DNA from 2 places in the Paraburkholderia sp. JHI869 genome. Region 1 is predicted to be linked to the other one. Evidence: predicted binding sites of a transcription regulator. Region 1 holds the regulator's gene; the other holds the start of a gene.
The links. The regulator FliA, encoded in region 1, starts transcription of late flagellar genes. The targets are predictions, from matches to a motif close to CTAAAGTTTNNNNNNNNNNNGCCGNTA.
Positions count from the first base shown of each region.

Region 2: fliD (flagellar filament capping protein FliD) is a predicted target of FliA. The motif match lies at 3,987-4,013, and genes of this name have one in related genera.

Region 1 is NZ_JAYMSC010000055.1:15,711-22,960, forward strand. Features, by position in the region: gene VSR72_RS42245 (flagellar hook assembly protein FlgD) at 1-256, opposite strand, end outside; gene flgC (flagellar basal body rod protein FlgC) at 437-862, opposite strand; gene VSR72_RS42255 (flagellar basal body protein) at 956-1,471, opposite strand; gene flgA (flagellar basal body P-ring formation chaperone FlgA) at 1,718-3,031, shown strand; gene flgM (flagellar biosynthesis anti-sigma factor FlgM) at 3,213-3,563, shown strand; gene VSR72_RS42270 (flagellar protein FlgN) at 3,614-4,057, shown strand; gene VSR72_RS42275 (RNA polymerase sigma factor FliA) at 4,226-4,957, opposite strand; partial or broken gene VSR72_RS42280 (MinD/ParA family protein) at 5,347-6,129, opposite strand; gene flhF (flagellar biosynthesis protein FlhF) at 6,122-7,250, opposite strand, start outside.
Region 2 is NZ_JAYMSC010000027.1:25,998-33,247, forward strand. Features, by position in the region: gene VSR72_RS32975 (acyl-CoA synthetase) at 193-1,875, shown strand; gene VSR72_RS32980 (hypothetical protein) at 2,187-2,504, shown strand; gene VSR72_RS32985 (YigZ family protein) at 3,301-3,894, shown strand; gene fliD (flagellar filament capping protein FliD) at 4,080-5,519, shown strand; gene VSR72_RS32995 (DUF2964 family protein) at 5,839-6,084, shown strand; gene VSR72_RS33000 (hypothetical protein) at 6,121-6,735, opposite strand; gene VSR72_RS33005 (hypothetical protein) at 6,797-7,195, opposite strand.

The DNA.
Region 1 (7,250 bases):
CGATCAGCAGCGCGGCCTGCGCGTTCTGACCAGCCGAAAGCTGCGTGGAGAGCGACGACAGCGACGTATTGAGCTGCTGGATGCCCGACACCGTGTTGATCTGGGCGAGCTGCGAGGTCATCTGCGAGCTGTCCATCGGATTGGTCGGGTCCTGGTTCTGCAATTGCGCGACGAGCATCCGCAAGAAGGTGGTCTGCAGGTCGCTCGCGCTCGTGCCGCTCGTCGACGAGCTCGAACTCGAACTCGTGCCGTTCATGGTGTCGAGCAGTTGCTGCGACACGGTGGCGGTGCTGCCGCCGATGGTTGTGTTGCTGGAACTCAACGCGTTCTCCCTCGATTGCGCTTCGTGCTTGGCGTGTGGTGGTGGCGGGCGTGTCTTCGTTGCGCGCCCGCTGGTCTCTGTATTACTGCGGTGTGCTGTACTTCAGGTTCCGCTTCAGGTCCCGATCGTCAACGTCTTGAGCATCAACGTCTTGGCCGTGTTCAGCGTTTCGACGTTGGCCTGGTACGAGCGCGACGCCGAGATCATGTTCACCATCTCCTGCACCGGATCGACGTTGGGCATCGTCACGTAGCCGTCCGCGTTGGCGGAGGGATTGTCGGGGTCGTACGTCTGCTTCATGGGCGTGGGGTCGTCCACCACGCCGGTCACCCTCACGCCGCCCACCTGCTGGCCCGAGGCCGTGCGCGCGCCGCCGAGCGGATTCACCGCGAACACGACCTGCTTCGCCTTGTACGGCTGGCCGTCGGGGCCGGTCGTACTGTCGGCGTTGGCGAGATTGGACGCCGTCACGTTCAGACGCTGCGATTCCGCCGTCATGGCGGAGCCCGCAACGCTGAAAATGTTCATCAGGGATGGCATGGTTTCGTTGACCTCACATCAGGTGCGCGTCACGCGCGCGTTGGTCGTTCATGGCTTCGTTACTGCGTTTTCCGGCTGCGCTGCCTGCGTCGATCAGCTCGAACCCGAGGTGATCGCGGACATCATCGTCTTGATCTGCTGCGAGACGACCGTCATGCCGGACTCGAAGTGCAGCGCGTTGTCGGCGAACTGCACGCGTTCGGTGTCGAGGTCGACCGTGTTGCCGTCGAGCGCGGGCTGCACCGGCGTGCGGTACATGAGCTGGCTCTTGTAGGCATCGGTCGGACCGCCCGTCGGGATCAGCTTCGCGTCGCCGGCCATGTGGCCCGACTCCGTGGCCGCCATCGTCATGCCGCTGGTCACGCCCGCGGGCTGCGCCATGGCGAGCGGCTGGGCGTTGCCGCCCGAGGTGGCCGTCATGCCCACCGTACCGCCGGCGCCTTGCTGGCGCAGTGCGCCCGCGAGCGAGGCCGAGAAGTCCACGTCGCGCGCCTGGTAGCCCGGCGTGTCGGCGTTCGCGATGTTCGAAGAGATCAATGCCTGCCGCGTGGCGCGCACATCGAGCGCTTCGCGCCCAAAGGCGAATTCGGCATCGAGTTTGTCCAGCATCGGGCGTTCTCCGTGAAACGAAAAGGATTCGGCGTGAGCGCGGCGGGCTCGCCAAAAGGCGGGGAAACCGGCGCAAACGTTAGGCGCGTGGTCCGAAGGCCTTTGCGCATGGAGTGGAATATTAGGCGGGGGTGGCAAGAACCAATCGGACGAATAGCCGGTAAAGCGCCCCTCTATTCGACGCAAGCGCCCGGGGGCCGCCGCCTAGAATGCGAGTCGTGTTAATGCATTCGATGGAGAACGACGATGCCGCAGACTGCCTCTATCCGTAGGCCGCACGCCGGCCTGGAGCGGCGTGCGCGCGCGCTGTCGTGGCGCGCGTCCTGGACGTGCGCGATTGCCTGCGCATTGGGTGCCGCGAGCGCCCATGCGCAGACCCCGGCGCAGCCCGAGGGCGCGGCCGGGCAGATCTTTATTGCGGGCAACGGCGACCGCGCGGGCTCCGACGCGGCGCAGATGAACGCGCTGCTCGTCAGCAACGCGAAGAAGCCTGCCGGGGCGGCGCCCGTCAATGCTGCCGCCAACGCGCCCGCGAGCGACGCCGCGCCGCTGCGCGCGGCCAGCTACGCCGATCTGAATTCGCGCGGCGTGCCCGAGGATGCGCGCGCGGGCGTCGAGTCGAACGGCATGATCACGATTCCGGGTCCCGGCGAGCGCCCGGCCCAAGGCGACGCGCCGCGCATCGTCACGATTCCTTCGCCGGGTGCGAGCGCCCAACCCATGCGCGTGCCGGCGGCCAACCCGAACAACGCGGGCGCGCTTCAGCGCGTGAACCTGTCGAGCGCCGCGAACCGCGTCGCCCCTGTGGTCGTGGACGCCGGTGCGGCGGCGGTCGCCAACGCGAAGCCGGCTGCGAACGTTGCCAACGCAAGCACCAGCGCACCGCCCGCTCCCAATACCAGCGCCGTCGCCACGAACGTGCAGACCACGCCGCCGGGCCAGCAGGACGGCGAATCGATCCGCGCCGTCGCGCTCAACTTCCTGCAGCAGCAGTCGGCGGGCTTGCCGGGCCACGTGAACATCACGGTCGCGCCGGTGTTTCCGCGCGGCCTCGCCGCGTGCACCTCGCTCGAGCCGTTCATGCCGCCGGGCGCACGCACGTATGGCCACACGACCGTGGGCGTGCGCTGCATCGGTGCGAAGCCGTGGACGCTCTATGTGAGCGCACGCGTGGCCGTCGAGGTGAACTACTACGTGGCCTCGCGCCAGATCGGCGCGGGCGAAGCCCTTTCGGCCGCCGACTTCATGCCGCGCGCGGGCGACCTCGCGAGCCTGCCGCAGACCATCATCACCGATCCCAACCAGGCGACGGGCGCTGTCGCGCTCGCGCGCATTGCCGCGGGACTGCCGCTGCGCACCGACATGCTGCGCAGCGCGGCTTCGGTGGTCATCGGCCAGACGGTGAAAGTGATCGCCGTGGGCAGCAACTTCACGATCTCCGCCGAAGGCAGCGCGCTCAACAACGCCGAGCCCGGCCAGCAGGTGCGCGTGCGCACGAGCGGCGGCCAGATCATCTCGGGCGTGGTCAAGGACGCCGGAACCGTGCAGGTGCAAATATAGGGCCGGTAAGCGCTGGTAAGGGCCGGAACGCGGTGGCTTCAGCCCCGCCCGGCGGCCCGATCCGGCCGTTTCCGGCTTTGTGCGCCAGCACACGTAACAGCATGTAACGGTGGGATTTTCGCGCTAAAGTTCGGCCCGACCTATGCCGTTATCAAGGTCAAATCGATCAGGAAAGCCCATCGTGAAAGTTGACTCCTCCACCCGCAATGATCCGCGCACGCTGCAGGATGGCCTCGCGCGCTCGCAAGCTGATTCGACCGGCGTAAGCGCCGCCGGTACCGACACCGCAGCCACCACTGGCGCGGCAGGCACGGCCGGTGCCGCCCAAGGCGGCGCGAACGTGAGCCTCTCGTCGCTTTCGTCGACGATGCGCTCGCTCGCCGCGAGCGGCTCGGCCGACATCGACACGGCGCACGTCCAGTCGATCAAGGACGCGATCCGCAACGGCACGTTGCAGATCGACTCCGGCAAGATTGCCGACGGCGTGATCCAGACCGCCCGCGACCTCATGAAGCCGACGTCAGGCAACTGACACTCGACCAACGAGCGCCGCGCAAACCTCGCTTTTTTTGGTGCCTAGCAATGAAAGATGCCCTGTTGGCCACACTGATCGACGAACACGCCACGGTTGAGGCGTTCGCGTCGCTGCTCGCCTATGAAGAGAAGGCGCTCGTGTCGGCCGACGGCATGGAGGCGCTGCCGCAGATCGTCGAGCAGAAGACCACGCTCACGCAGCGTCTGGCTGGGCTCGAAAAGGCGCGCGACGCGCAACTGGCAGGCCTCGGTCTCCCCAGCGGCCGTAAAGGCATCGAAATGGCCTGCGACGGCGACACGCGCCTTGCGAGCCAGTGGGCGCTGCTCAAAGGTTCGACCGAACGCGCGCGCCGCAGGAATCTCACGATCGGCATGATGATCCGCACGCGCATGGAGCATAACCGCCGCGCGCTCTCGATCCTGCGCGGCGAAACGGGCGGCGGCGCGATGCTGTACGGTCCCGATGGGCGGCTGCCGGCGTTCGGGCTGTAAGCACCCAGCTCGCCAAAGACAAAAAGCCGAAGCGGTGATGCTTCGGCTTTTTTGTTTGTGCAATCCAGTCGGCCAACAAAAAAGCCGGAGTGCTCCCGCACCCCGGCTTTTTCACCCTCGCCTCACCCGGCCCGCGCTCACAACCGCCGCGCGGACCCGTCTACCGCCTCAATTCTCCTGGCCGGCCCACGACATCTCGCGCAGGCGCGTGCGCAAACGCGCCACTGCCTGGCTGTGCAGCTGGCACACGCGCGACTCGCTCACTTCCATCACCGCGCCGATTTCGCGCAGGTTCATGCCGCGCTCGTAATAGAGCGACATGAGCAGCTTCTCGCGCTCGGGCAGCCGCTCGATCGCCTCGACGAGCGCGCCGCGCAGGCTGTCGTCGAGCAGCGCCGACAGCGGGTCCGAATGATCGACGCAGTAGCGGTCGAGGAACGGTTCGTCCTCGGCGGAGCGGTCGAAGTCTTCGTAGTAAATGAGCTGGCTGCCGTGCAGGTCCTGCAGCATGCTCTGGTACTCGTCGAGCGGCATGCTCAGATGCTCGGCGATCTCCGCCTCGCTCGCCGAGCGCCCGAGCCGCTGCTCCACTTTGTGCACCGCGCTTTCCACTTCGCGCGAGGTGCGGCGCAGGCTGCGCGGCAGCCAGTCGTTGCTGCGCAGCTCGTCGAGCATCGCGCCGCGAATGCGCTGGCTCGCATAGGTCTCGAATTGCGCGCCCTGATCTTCCTTGTAGCGATTGGCCGCATCGAGCAGGCCGATCATGCCGGCCTGGATCAGGTCGTCGAGGTCCACGCTCGCCGGCATTTTCGCCACGAGCTGCAAGCCGAGCCGTCTCACGAGCGGCGCGTACTTCGCAAGCACGTCGGCCTGCGAAATTTTTCCTTGAGCGTTATACATCGACATCGTGCTCTCCACTTCTCATGTCCCTGATTGGCGTCGTCGTGCGCACGTCAGACGTGCTGCGGCGACGTCCGCTGCGCGGGCGTATCGGTCCGCCAGCCCACGTGGGCCGGTGCGGACGCGGATGTTGCATTGGGTGCGGGATGCACACCCGTCACGGCCGCTACGAACGAATCGGCGTTCGCGGCGAGCGTGCTGTGTGCGGCGTTTGTTCCTTGCGTTGCGTGCGTTCCATGCGTTGCATGCGCAGCGTGTAGCTGGACGCCGGCTTGCGGCGCGCCGTCCAGGTCGTCGGCGGGTGCGTCGCCCGCCGCTTCATGTTCTTCGTGCGTCGCGACGAGCGAGCCGCTCGCGCGCGCGGTGGCCGGCGAGCACGCCGAGACCGCGGGCCGCATGGGCCAGTGCGGCAGTTCGGCTGCCACGTGCCGGAAGTCGCGCGCGGCGGATGTCGACGGAAACGCATCGACGATGCAGCGCGCGAGCTTGAGTGCCTGCGCCATGTGTTGATCGGCAGCGACGCTTCCGGCGCTGTCGAGCGACACGCTCAGGTAGCGGCTCGCCACCCCCGCGAGATTCTCGATCGCGGTCTGCGCGTCGCTTGCGTTCGCCACATGATTCGCGAGCACGCGAAACTGCGCGATCGCATGCGCGAAGTGCAGCCGTTTCATGCACGCATAGGCGTCCGTGATCGACTGCGCACCGATGCGCATCACGATCAGCACGTCGTGCGCGTGCATGGCGAGCGGCGACAGCGCGCCTTCGGCATCGAGCTGCGCGTCGATCAATACGATGTCGGCGGGGCCCGAAATGACCTTGTGCAGTTGCGCGCTCGTGTACTGCGCGCGGTTGTCGCGCGAGGCGGCCAGCACGCCGAAGCCGAGCGCGTGACGCCCCACGGCTTCGTCGAGTGTGCGCTCGCCGCGCATCACGGCGGCGAAGTTGCCGGCGCCGCGTACTCCGCCTATCAGCGAACAGACCGAGCGGGGTCCCAGACACTCGTCGATGACGAGTACGTCCTTGCCCTGCGCAGTGAGCGCAGCCGCGAGATTGACCACGGTGGTCGTGCGTCCGGGCGAACCCGCACCGCCCGTCACCGCGACCACTCGCGAGCCTTCGCGCGCGAGAAGCCGGCGCAGCCCTTCTGCCTGATCGATTACGAACTTATCCAAACCTGACCTCGGGAGCCTGCGAATTCGAACGCGTCGAGAGAGCCGACAGCAGCGCCGGGATATCGTCTTCGTGCGGCACGAACGGCGAGCTCTCTCGCGGAATGCAGAAAGCGCTGCGGATCAGGAAGCGGCGCGTCGCCACATAGAGGTTCTCTGGGACCTTCTGGCCCGTCGAGACGTAATGCACCGGCAGCTTGTAGCGCAGCACGGTGTCGAGCGCGCTGCCGAGGTTGGTCGCCTCGTCGAGCTTGGTGAGGATGCAGCCCGTGAGCGGTGCGTTTTCGCTCTGGTAGGCCTGCACGACTTCGTTGAGCGTGTCGCCGTGGTTGGTCGCCGAGAGCAGCAGAAGGCGCCGCACCGGGCGGCCCGCGCCGCACAGCATGGCGATCTGGTCGGCCACGGCGCGATCGCGCTGGCTCATGCCGATCGTGTCGATCAGCACGATGTGCTTGTTCTTGAGTTCGGTGAGCGCGAGCTGGAGGTCCGCGCCGTCGCGCACCGCGTGCACCGAAACGCCGAGGATCTTGCCGAAGATGCGCAGTTGCTCGTGGCCGCCGATACGGTAGCTGTCGGTGGTGAGCAGCGCGACCTTGCTTGCGCCGAAGCGCATCACGCAGCGCGCGGCGAGCTTCGCCGTGGTCGTGGTCTTGCCCACGCCCGTCGGGCCCATCAGCGCGAACACGCCGCCGCGCTCCATGAGCGCTTCTTCGTCTTCGAGCACCGGCAGGTTCGATTCGAGCACCGACTGGAGCCACTCCATGCCGGCCTCTTCGGTTTCCACTTCGGGCAGGCGGTCGATCATCATCTTCACGAGCTGCGCCGAAAAGCCTGCTGCGAAAAGCTGCTTGGTGAGCGCGCCCTGCACCGGGCTGCGGCGCTGGCGCTCGCCCCAGAGGAGGCCCGCGAACTGCTCTTCCATCATGCCGCGCATGGAGGCGAGCTCGTTCATCACGGTTTCGTTCACAACCTGCTCGATGCGCGCGCGGATCGCCTCGCTCACGGTTTGCGCGGCGTCGGCATTCTTGCTGGACGTGGGCGCGGGACCGGCGGCCTCCGGGCCGTGGCCGAGGCGCTGCGCGGCGCGGCGCGCGGCGACATGAGCGGCTTCCAGCGCCCAGTCG
Region 2 (7,250 bases), on a different contig from region 1:
CTTTCCTGGAGTTAGGTCAATCTTTGGGTCGATCTTTTGAAGCGGATCGTTCGTCACGGCCCGCTCTGTCGCGCTGGCGACAGACTGGCCTGCGCGGCCCTGCTACGGTAGCGCGAATCATACCTACAAGCCAACGACAGACCGCGGCACGGCTTTGAGCCGGCAGCGGCGATCGACACCGGAGACACCGCCATGTTGCACCCGTACGAAGAGGGTCTCGCGCAACGCGAAGCCAATTATGTGCCGCTCACGCCGATCGATTTCATCGCCCGCGCGGCCGAAGTCTATGGCGACCGCCTCGCCGTGGTCCATGGCGATGTTCGCCGCAGCTGGCGCGAAACGTATGCGCGCACGCGGCGGCTCGCGAGCGCGCTCGCGCAGGCGGGCATCGGGCGCGGCGATACGGTGGCGGCGCTCCTGCCCAACATCCCTGCGATGGTCGAGGCGCACTTCGGCGTGCCCATGCTCGGCGCGGTGCTCAATACGCTCAACACGCGACTCGATGTCGCAACCATGCTGTTCATGCTGCGCCATGGCGAAGCGAAGGCGCTGATCGTCGATACCGAATTCGCGGCGCTCGCGCAACGCGCGGCGCTCGAATTTCCCAACCTCAAGATCATCAGCGTGGCCGACATCGCGGCCGCCGATCCCGAGTTCTTCCCGCGCGCAACCGACTACGAAGCGTTCCTCGAACAAGGAGACCCCGAGTTCGCCTGGGCGCCGCCGCACAACGAGTGGGACGCCATTGCGCTGAACTACACCTCGGGCACAACGGGCGACCCCAAAGGCGTGGTGTATCACCATCGCGGCGCGTACCTCAACGCGGTGAGCAACATCCTCGAATGGGACATGCCCAAGCACGCCGTGTACCTCTGGACGCTGCCGCTCTTTCACTGCAACGGCTGGTGCTTCGCGTGGACCGTCGCCGCGCGCGCGGGCGTAAACGTGTGTCTGCGCAAGTTCGACGCGAAGCTCGTGTTCGACCTCATTCGCAGCGAGCGCGTTACGCACTATTGCGGCGCGCCCATCGTACAGGGCGCGCTCGCCGACGCCCCCGCCGAGTATCGCGCGGGCATCGCGCACACGGTGCGCACGATGGTCGCAGGCGCCCCGCCCGCGCCGGCCGTGATCGCGAAGATGAAGACGATCGGCATCGAGCTTACGCATGTCTATGGTCTCACCGAGGTGTACGGCCCCGCCGCCGTGTGCGCGGTGCAGGAGCGCTGGCAGACGCTGCCCGACGAGGAACAGGCGCGCCTCGCCGCGCGCCAGGGCGTGCGCTATCACCTGCAAAGCGGCGTGAGCGTGCGCAACGCGCAGACGATGGAACCCGTGCCCGCCGACGGCGAAACGCTCGGCGAAATCATGTTCCGCGGCAACATCTGCATGAAGGGCTATTTGAAGAACGAGCGCGCAACCGAAGAGGCGTTCCGCGGCGGCTGGTTCCACACCGGCGACCTCGGCGTGATGACGCCCGATGGCTACGTGCGCATTACCGACCGCAGCAAGGACATCATCATCTCGGGCGGCGAGAACATTTCGAGCATCGAGGTGGAAGACACGCTGTATCGCCACCCGGCAGTCGCGCTCGCCGCCGTCGTGGCGATGCCGGATGCGAAGTGGGGCGAAGTGCCTTGCGCATTCGTCGAACTGCGGCACGGTGCGAGCGCCACGGCCGAGGAGATCATCGCGCACTGCCGGCTCTTTCTCGCGCACTTCAAGGTGCCGCGCGCCGTGCGATTCGGCGAACTGCCGCGCACGGCCACGGGCAAGATCCAGAAATATGAGTTGCGCGCGCAACTAGGTTCGCAAAGCGCGATCGATGTGGCCGGCACGCAAACCGACACACAAGCCGCGCCGAAAGCGCCTCGGTAAGAACGACATCGGGGCTCGTCGGCCGGTACAGGTGACGCATTCGGGCGGCTCGCGACGCCCGAATGTAACGCCAGTTGACAACCCGCCCCCCGAGCGCGTGTTCCCGATTGTCAGATGCGGCGCTTAATCCTTTCTGCATCAAGGGCCGACTGTTAGATCGGCCTTTCTTGCATGAAGAATCGTATGAAACGAAAGCTTACAAGTGGTCACGTTTTCCTCCGCTTCGGGCCGATAAGCTTTGAACCGTGGTCGCAACACAAAGGCATCCCGATGCCGCGTGACTGACGACGCAACCAAAGAGGAGGTAACTCATGAATACGAAGAGCTGGAAGACCCCCGCCCGCGCCATCGCCGCGGCACTGATCGCCGGCGGCGCATTGATGGGCGCATCGAGCGCCTTCGCTCAATCCGCACCGTATGGGCTGCGTGCCGAATCGGCGCCGCAATACGGCCAACCGCACATGATGCCGGTGGACGCGCGCGTGTCGATCGGCTGGCACGACAACCGTTACTACGACGGCCACCGTTATTGGGAGCACGACGAGTGGATGCACCATCACCCGCACGATCCGGGTCCCCCGCGCTACCGCGACGACGACCATCGTCCGCCGCCCCCGCCGCGTTACTGATCCGCACGACGTACGCGTGATCGAAGGGCCGCCTTCGCAGGCGGCGCCTGAAGCGGCACACCGAGGCCGGTCTTCCCCAGGGGAGACCGGCCTCGGCGCATTTCGGCTCCTTACTTCGCCATGCGTGCATGCCTGCGAAAAATATAATTCGGCATGCGAATCAATGTGAGTGCAATGCCCGCCACACGGTGCATCCGCGCCAGCCATGCTACGCGCCAGGCGCAGCCAGAAAGGCATACGTCAGTAATTGCAGGTAATTCGGAAGTGTTGCCGGCCGCACGCCCGGCGGGTAACGTTGACGGGCGTTTCGTTCCCCGGAGCGCACGGTGTATTCTCATTGCCCGGCCAGAGATGGCCGGGATTTTTTTTGCGCAATCATGAGAACACTAGCGCGCTTCGAGCAGCACACGCACCAGGTTTATTTTCCGATTGCGGACGCAATTTTGCGGACGTAAGGTGGGATTGCCTCTTGAGAACAGGCGAGCCTTGTGCCCCCGGTTGCGACACGGTCCGACCGGGGATTTTTTTGGCGTCTGTGCTTTGGGGGAATCGCGTCTGCCGCAACGGCGCCGCGAGAGAAAGGACTATGACGGATCACCGAATGAGGAGTTCGGATTCGCTCCAGCCAGAGCTAGATCCGTCATGCCGTGCATTATCCGGGCTGAAGGCCGGGGCGTCACTAGCATCTCGCGCAAAGAACCATTACATAAACTGGCAAGATATGGGGACGGACGTCGAAATCCGGCCCGTGCGCATCGGCTAACATTGTGGTTTCGCCTGCTGTTCCCACCCGCCTGTGCCCACTTTCACGCTTGCCCATCCCGTCACCGCGGAACTCGAGATCCGCAAGAGCCGCTTCATCGCGCACGCCATTCCCGTTGCCGACCGCGAAGCCGCCATGGCTGAAATCCGCCGTCTGCGCGAAGAGCATCCCGCCGCCACGCACGTTTGCTGGGCGCTGCTCGCGGGCGGCCAGTCCGGCATGTCCGACGACGGCGAACCCTCCGGCACGGCCGGGCGCCCGATCCTCGAAGTACTTCGTCATCACGACCTGGACGGCGTGCTCGCGGCCGTGGTGCGCTATTACGGCGGTGTGAAGCTCGGCGCGGGCGGCCTCGTGCGCGCCTACACCGACGCCATCGCCAGCGCCTTGCAGGGGGCGGAGCGCGTCGAGCGCATCGCGCAGGCGCGCCTCACGGTCGAGCTCGGCTATCCCGAAGAAACTCGCGTGCGCCACTGGATCGACCAGGAGCAGTTCACGCTCGTGGAAAGCCAGTACACGATGACGGTCCGCCTTACGATCCAGTTGCCCGCGACCGCCGTGGACGCCGCGCGCAACGCGCTGACCGACCTCACGCAAGGCCGCGCGGGCTTCCCCGAGCACGTCTGAAGCGGGCGACCGGCTGCGGGCGACCGGCTGCGGGCGGCCCACAGCCGCCCCCGTGCAAGCCTCTAACTTTTCAAATTCTTTTCAATTCTTTCATTAAGTTTCATGAAAGCTTGCCGTAATGAAAGCATGGCCGCGCATTCGCGCGTTCCGTCGACTCGACGCACCAGAACGAACGGACTTCTTTCATGGCAAGCACGATCACGAACACCACCGCCAGCCCGAATAGCGCGCTGAGCGACGCCGCCCAGTCGATCATCAGCGGCGCGACCAACTCCTCGCTCGACGTCAACCAGCTCGTCAAGGCGCTCGTCAACGCGAAGATCGCGGGGCCGAGCGCCATGCTCACCGCGAAGCAGTCCGCCAGCAACACGACGCTCTCCGCGTTCGGCACGCTGAAGTCGGCGCTCGCCTCACTGCAAACCGCACTCGAGCCGTTCAAGGACGGCGCCGCGCTGCATCGCTTCACCGCCACGACCAGCGAGAAGGACAAAGGCCTAAGCGCCGTGGCCGGGAAGAACGCGGTGCCGGGCAGCTTCACGATCGAAGTCGATCATCTGGCAACGGCGCACAAGCTCGCCTCGGAAAATTTCGACGCCGGCGCGACGCTCGGCGAGGGCAGCCTCGACATCTCGATGGGCGGCAAGTCCATGCACCTTACGATCGCCGCGGGCAGCAACAAGCTCACGGATGTCGTCGCGGCGATCAATCGCGCGAGCGACAATCCGGGCGTCACGGCGTCGATCATCACCGGCTCGGATGGACAGCACCTCGTGCTGAGCGCCAACAAGACGGGCGCGGCCAACACGATCGACGTGCAGGCGGGCGCTGGGGTCGACACGCGCCTCGCCTCCTCGCAGATGCGCGAGGTCGAAGCGGCCAGCGACGCCGAGTTGCACATCGACGGCACGCACGTCACGAGCGCGAGCAACACGCTCGAGGGCGTGGTGAGCGACATCACGATCAAGCTCGAAAACGCCGCGGCGGGCACGAAGCAGACGCTCACCATCGCACCCGACACCGAAGCGACCGGCACGGCCATCCGCAATTTCGCCAAGGCGTACAACAGCTATATCGACGCGCTGGGCACGCTGACGGCCTACACGCCCGGCACCGATTCGACCAGCGCGCATGCGGGCGCGCTGCTGGGCGACTCCATCGCGCGCACGCTCGCAGCGTCGCTGCCCTCCGCCCTTTCGGCGGGCGCGAAAGGCAGCGACGGCATACGTCATTCGCTCGGCGAGATCGGCATCACGCTGAGCAAGACCGGCAAGCTGGAAATCGACGACAAGGCATTCACGAACGCGCTGCGGCCCGACAATCGCGCGATTGCCGCGCTGTTCGGCAGCGGCGGCATGGCCGACCATCTCAACGACGCCATCGCGCCCTACGTCAAGTCGAGCGGCATCATCGAGCGGCGTACCGACGCCATCAGCAAGGAGCTCGAGGACATCAAGAAGCAGGCGACGATGCTCGATGTCCGTTCAGCCGAACTCACCACGCAATTCAGCCGCCAGTTCACCGCGCTCAATAACCTCATGACGACGATGAACAAGAACCAGCAATATCTGACGCAGCTCTTCGGCGGCGCAAACAGCGCGGGCGCCCTCGCGACGAATCACAAATAAGACTTGAATGCGCGAGGCTCGACGCTAGCAAACATCGAAAATGGACAAAAAAAAGGCCGCCGAACTAATCGGCGGCCAACAGGGGACGTGAAGAACAACCGCGAATCGAACTATCGAATCGACCCGACCGCTCCATCATGGCGAGCCAAAATTAAGACAAACTTAAACGCGCACAAAAAAACGATCGGGAATTCCGGCGCGATAGCGCGCAGGCAAATGAAAGAACGCGTAATAATGGGCTGGCTATACTTGATCTCGTTCGGGCCGCCATACTTTCGCGCCCGCATGACCGACTTCTACCCAACCCGGAAGAGCCGCCATGTTTGATCGACTGCATCGGTTTATCGAAGGCGCAGGTCCCGAGCGGCGCCATCGCGTCTGGAGCAAGATGCGCATTTTCGTGGCGGCAATGGGCACGCTCGGCTCTGCCGCCGGCATTGCCATCGCGGTGATCGGTCTCCTCAACTTCGACCACCAGAAGGTGATCGCCGGCGTGGCCGTCATCATCGTCTGCACGGCGATCTACGTCTCGATCCTCGTGCGCGACCGCAATCGCGTCGACTAGGCCACGCCGCCATGGCGTTAATGCGTCATTGCGGCGTCACTGCAGGTTCTGACCGCCGCGCGTGACCTGAACGGCCGTCGCGCCCACGTAGTCGGCGCGAATGCTGTCGCCCACCTTGATCTTTTCGAGCGGCACGTCCGGCGGCGCCACCACGACGACCGTGCGGTTCGGTCCACGCAATGCGACCTTGCGGCTCTTGCGGTCGATCTTCTCCACCGTCGCAATCACCTGAACGCTATGCGCCGTCGCCGCCACGCCACCGGAAGCGGGCATGGTAGCGGTCGTGTCGATGCGCGAGCGGATGCCTCTCGTGGCCACCTTTTCGGCGCGCAGCAGCAATGCCTCCTTGTAGAGGATGTTCACATGATCGCCGGGCTTGAGCTTGCTCACGTCGCCGACGGCGGGATCGACCGCGACCGTCACCAGGTTGCGCCGCGCGCCGCGCAGCGTGACCGAATTGGTGGCCGCGTCGATGCTCACGACCGTGGCCGTGGTCTGCACCTCGCCGATCTGCAACTGGGCGTTAGGCGCGCTTTCAGGCGCGGCATCGGACGCCGTCTGCGCACGTAGCGGCACGTGCGGCGACACGCCGAGGGCAAGCACGAGTAGGGCGCCGACGAGCGGCGCGGTAGAACGATAGCGCGTGGACATGTGGGAACTCCTTCTGTGGATCATCAATGGCAAGAGAGCGGCATTGCACCGCTCGCACACATCAAGCGTTGTTCATGCAAGTCTCTTCGGCCGCACAACGCAGATAGTGGGCATACACACGCTCGCGCTCCTCGTTCGCGAGCTGACGCTTTTCGGCAAGCCGCAGCATGCGATGCCGATCCGCGCCAAGCGTCGCGTAGTAGCGCTCGGCATGCAGGCGCTTGAAGCGCGTATAGAAGTCCGGGCCCGGCAGGCCGGAATCGGTCGAGAGCAGCGACGCATAGTCGGCCTCCCCCGGCTCGCACAACGCGGCCGCGGCCGCCTCGAGCTTTTCGTAACGCACCCGTAGCGGCACGTCGCCCGCGAACAGGGCATGAAACGCGCCGTACGGCACGAGCGAGCGCCGGCTCGCGGCGCGGCGCAACAAACGACCTACCTTTTCATCGAGTTCTTGATTCATCCGCAGCGGCCAGAAAGCGGGCCGGCGCCTATGCCGCGCGTCGTGTGACGTAAAG